One region of the Rhodoglobus sp. GW821-FHT12B09 genome, then DNA from elsewhere that is predicted to be linked to it. Evidence: predicted binding sites of a transcription regulator. Region 1 holds the regulator's gene; the other holds the start of a gene.
The links. Region 1 encodes HrcA, which represses chaperone genes, less so after heat shock. Its sites were predicted from a motif close to TTNGCACTCGNNNNNNNCGAGTGCNAA; they were not measured.

Region 1 (2,391 bases):
AACTCGCGCGTGCAACGGTTTGGTTACGGCGCGTCACAGGCCCGTGACGACGGCCATCGACAGCACGACGCTCGCGACGATGATCACCCCGACCACGATCTCGGCGTAGCCGATCGCGAGCCCAGCGGTGGCGGTGCCCCAGCCGGGCTCCCCGGTGCGGCGGATGCGGGCGCGCGCGAGATGGCCGAACACCACGCCGAGCACGCCGCCGATGACGCCGAACCACAGTGCGAGCGTCGCGAGCGGGGTCGGCCGGTCGCCCTCGTCGTCGTCCCTGTCGAGCACGGCGAGCAGCTCGCGCCGCCGGGCGGCCGCTCCCGAGCCCACGAACGGGATCGACAGCGGGTACCGCCACGACCCGGTGCGCCACATCCGGATGCCCGCCCACACGGCCACCACGGCTCCGACCGCCCACGGCACCGGGAGGAGCCACGCGAGCAGGCTCACGGCCCAGTACGCCCCCGCGCTGAAAGCGAGCGTGGAGAGCACGAAGTCGGCGATCACCGCGCCGACGAGAAGCACGCCCAGCGTGAGCTGCCAGTTGAGGGCGAGTCGCGCCTGCTCCGCGGTGCGCTCGTCGTTGTCACGGAGCAAGACGTACATCGCCGCCGCCGGTGCGGCGCCGAAGACACCGGCCGCGTGGGCCACGGTGCCGAGGATGCGCGACTCGCGCGCGGCCGACGGAGTCGCCTGGAGCGCGGGGTGGGCGAGGGCCATAGCGCACACCGTACCGGCGCGCGACCCGCTGGAGGGCGCGGCGGGGCGTGTCACGGTACAATTGGCAGTCAGTGTGAATGAGTGCTAATCCACGGGAGGCGGGTGTCGGCATGGTGTCAGAACGCGGTCTCGAAGTGCTCCGGGTGATCGTGCAGGACTATGTGGCCTCCCGAGAGCCCGTCGGCTCCAAGTCGATAGTCGACCGGCACTCCTTCGGCGTCTCGGCGGCCACGATCCGCAATGACATGGCGCTCCTCGAGGACGAGGAGCTCATCACCGCCCCGCACACCTCCTCCGGCCGCGTTCCGACCGACAAGGGCTACCGCGTCTTCGTCGACCAGCTCGCCGACCTGCGCCCCCTCAGCTCGGCGCAGCGCCAGGCCATCGAGTCGTTCCTCGGCCACTCGGCGGACCTCGACGACGTGCTCGCCCGCACCGTCCGGCTCCTCTCCCAGCTGACCCACCAGGTCGCGGTCGTGCAGTACCCCTCGCTGGCCACGTCGCGCGTGCGGCACATCGAGCTGGTCACACTCGCACCGACCCGGCTCATGACCGTGCTGATCACCGACTCCGGCCGCGTAGAGCAGCGCCAGTTCGACCTGGCGAGCCCGATCGACGACCAGCTCGCGGGCGAGCTGCGGACGAGGCTCAACTCCGCGCTCGGCGGGCTCGGCCTCTCCGATGCCGCGGCGAGGCTCGGCACCCTCACCGACGAGTTCGCGGCCGAGCGGCGACCGGTGGTCGCGCAGGTCGTGGCATCCCTCTCGGAGCAGGTTCTCGCGAACCGGCAGGACAAGCTGCTGCTCGCGGGCACCGCGAACCTCGCGCGCACGGAGGAGGACTTCACCGGCAGTATCTTCCCGGTGCTCGAGGCGATTGAGGAGCAGGTGACCCTCCTGCGCCTGTTCGGCGAGATGGAGATCGACCTCGGCGGCGTCTCGGCGCGCATCGGCAGGGAGAACGCGACGTTCGGCCTCGGTGAGACGTCTGTCGTCTCGAGCGGCTATTCGTCGTCGGGGGGAAGCGTGGCGCGACTCGGGGTGTTGGGCCCTACGCGCATGGACTATTCGAACAACATGGCCGCGGTGCGGGCGGTAGCGCGCTACCTCTCGCGACTGCTCGGCGAAGAATAAGCACTGAGGAATACGTAAAGAAGTGGCAGATCACTACGAGGCGCTCGGCATCGACCGGAGCGCCACACCCGACGAGATCAAGAAGGCGTACCGCAGACTCGCTCGCGAGCTCCACCCGGATGTGAACCCGAGTGCGGACGCGTCCGAGCGGTTCAAGGCCGTCACGCACGCGTACGACGTGCTGAGCGACCCGCAGCAGCGGCAGCAGTACGACCTGGGCCCGCAGCCCGGGTTCGGCGGCGGCGCGAACTTCGGCTTCGGCGACATCTTCGAGACGTTCTTCGGCGGCGGCGGGCGGCAGTCCGGGCCGAGGTCGCGCCGGGAGCGCGGGCAGGACGCCCTGGTGCGCGTCGAGCTCGACCTCGACGAGGTCATCTTCGGCACCAAGCGCGACCTCGAGGTCAACACCGCGGTGCTGTGCGAGACCTGCCAGGGCTCGTGCTGCGTGCCCGGCACCTCGCCCGTCATGTGCGACATCTGCCAGGGCACCGGCCAGATCCAGCGCACCATGCGCAGCCTGCTCGGCAACGTCATGACGTCG
Region 2 (2,391 bases), on a different contig from region 1:
TCGATCGCCGCGGTCATCCTCGGGCACTTCGGGCAGAAGCGCCAGCCCTACGCCCGGCCGTTCTGGATCACCGGCCTCATCACCGGCTACATCGCGCTCGGCATCTCCCTGATCTGGGGCCTGTTCTTCTTCGGCTCCATCATCACGGGCATCATCGGCAGCTCCTACTACTAGGGGCCGGCCACCCGCTCGACCAGGAGGGCCCTGCGCCGGTCGCCGATCCGCGTGAGGATCAGCGTCCCGCTCGCGGGGCCCTTCGGCGCGAGCGAGGTGCGGAACGCCGCCGGGTCGATGTCGACTCCGCGCTTCTTGATCTCGAGCGTGCCGATCTGCCGCGCGGAGAGCGCCCGCTTGATCGCCTTCTTGTCGAGCGGGAGCTCCTCCACCACGCGGAAGCACGCGGCGAACGGCGTCGCGACGGCCGCGTCCGCCGTGACGTAGGCGATGGTCGGGTCGAGCATGCGGCCTCCGAGAGTGCGCGCCAGGTCCCCGATCAGGCGGGCCCGGATGACCGCGCCGTCGGGCTCGTACACGAACTCCCCGAGGCTGCCGGCTGCGGCATCCTCGCTGTCCTCGTCGGCAACCATCTCGGACGTGCCGTGCTCCCCGACGACGAGGGCGGCCCTGCGCACCCCCTGCCGCGCGAGCGGGCCGAACCACACCCCCAGCTCGACCACCTCCCTGTCGACCGAGACCCACTGCGCCTCGGCGGCGTCGGGGATGAGATCGCGGTCGATGCCCGGCCCCAGCTTGACCCCGGTCGGCAGCCGCTCGGCGAGGCCGAACGCGAAGTCGAGCGAGGGGGACCAGTCAGTGGGGTTCGTGAGGCGCTTGGCGCCGTCGCGCCGGGCGGGATCGAGGTAGACGCCGTCGACGCCGCTGAGGTCGAACGACTCGGCATCGGCGTGCTCCACCCGGGCGTTCGACCACGGCGCGAGGTTGTAGGCGGCCACCGCAGCGGTCACCTCGTCGCGCTCGACGGCGGTGACCTCCAGGTCGAGCGCGGCGATGGCGAGGGCATCCGCCCCGATTCCGCAGCCGAGGTCGGCGACCCAGTTCAGGCCGGCGCGCTGGAACCGCCCGGCGTGCTGTGCCGCCACGCTCAGCCGGGTGGCCTGCTCGAGCCCCGCCTCCGTGAACAGCATGGAGGCCGCGAACGGGCCGAACTTGGTCACGGCCTTCGCCCGGAGCCGGGCCTGGCTCATCACCGCGGCGACGAGGGCGGGGGAGTGGCCGGCCTTGCGGAGGTCGGCGACGCTGCGCACGACATCCGCCGACGACTGCCACGCGGGCAGCGAGTCGAGCAGGCTCAAACCGCCGGGCGACAGCAGCTCGCGCAGTTCGGCCTGGTCCATGGGTCAACCGTAATCGTTGGCACTCACATTGAACGAGTGCCAATGAGGCTCTATAGTTGATCTGGCACTCTCAGAGGGAGTGTGCCAACCCCAAAGTTTCTAGAAAGAAGAGGTCAACCGTGTCGGTGTCCATCAAGCCGCTCGAGGATCGCATTGTCATCAAGCAGGTCGAGGCTGAGACGACCACTGCGTCGGGTCTCGTCATCCCCGATACTGCCAAGGAGAAGCCCCAGGAGGGCGAGGTCGTGGCTGTGGGCCCCGGTCGCATCGACGACAACGGCAACCGCATCCCGCTCGACATCGCTGTTGGTGACAAGGTCATCTACTCCAAGTACGGCGGCACCGAGGTGAAGTACGGCGGCGAGGACCTGCTGGTGCTCTCTGCCCGCGACGTTCTGGCGGTCGTCGTCCGCTAGGGCGAGGACTTCCTGCCAAAGGCCCCGGTGATTTCGGTCACCGGGGCCTTTGGCATTTCTGCGGCCCCTAGGCTTGGCCGGTGACCACCCCCGCTCAGGACAGGCCCTCGGGCTCCGGCATCGCGTTCGCGGGTGGCGCCTACCTGCTCTGGGGCTTCCTCCCGGTGCTCTTCTTCGCCCTGCGCGAGTCGGGCGCCATCGAGATCGTCTCGTGGCGCATCGTCCTGTCCCTCGTGTTCTGCGCACTGCTACTGACGGTGACGCGGAGCTGGCCGAAGCTCGTCGCGATCCTGCGCGACCGCCGCACGATGCTCGCCCTCTCCCTCGCGGCGGTGTTCATCCTCGTCAACTGGGTGGTCTACGTCTTCGCGAGTGTGAGCGGGCACGTCGTCGAGGCGTCCCTCGGCTACTTCACCAACCCGATAGTCACCGTGCTGCTCGGCGTGATCGTCCTCCGTGAGCGCCTGCGGCCGCTGCAGTGGGCCGCCCTCGCGGTGAGTGCGGCGGCGGTGCTCGTGATCGCGATCGGCTACGGCTCGTTCCCGTGGATCGCGCTCACCCTCGCCTTCAGCTTCGGGCTCTACGGGCTCGTCAAGAAGCGCGTGGGGCCGTCGGCCGAC

Region 2: a site for HrcA is predicted at 1,372-1,398, ahead of groES (co-chaperone GroES). Genes of this name have one in related genera too.

Annotation. Positions count from the first base shown of each region.
Region 1 covers NZ_JBXATB010000001.1:448,854-451,244, forward strand. Annotated here, with positions in the region: gene AC1RTC_RS02250 (magnetosome magnetite crystal formation protein family) at 34-717, opposite strand; gene hrcA (heat-inducible transcriptional repressor HrcA) at 828-1,850, shown strand; gene dnaJ (molecular chaperone DnaJ) at 1,873-2,391, shown strand, end outside.
Region 2 covers NZ_JBXATB010000004.1:19,331-21,721, forward strand. Annotated here, with positions in the region: gene AC1RTC_RS09390 (DUF4190 domain-containing protein) at 1-174, shown strand, start outside; gene AC1RTC_RS09395 (class I SAM-dependent methyltransferase) at 171-1,355, opposite strand; gene groES (co-chaperone GroES) at 1,475-1,771, shown strand; gene rarD (EamA family transporter RarD) at 1,852-2,391, shown strand, end outside.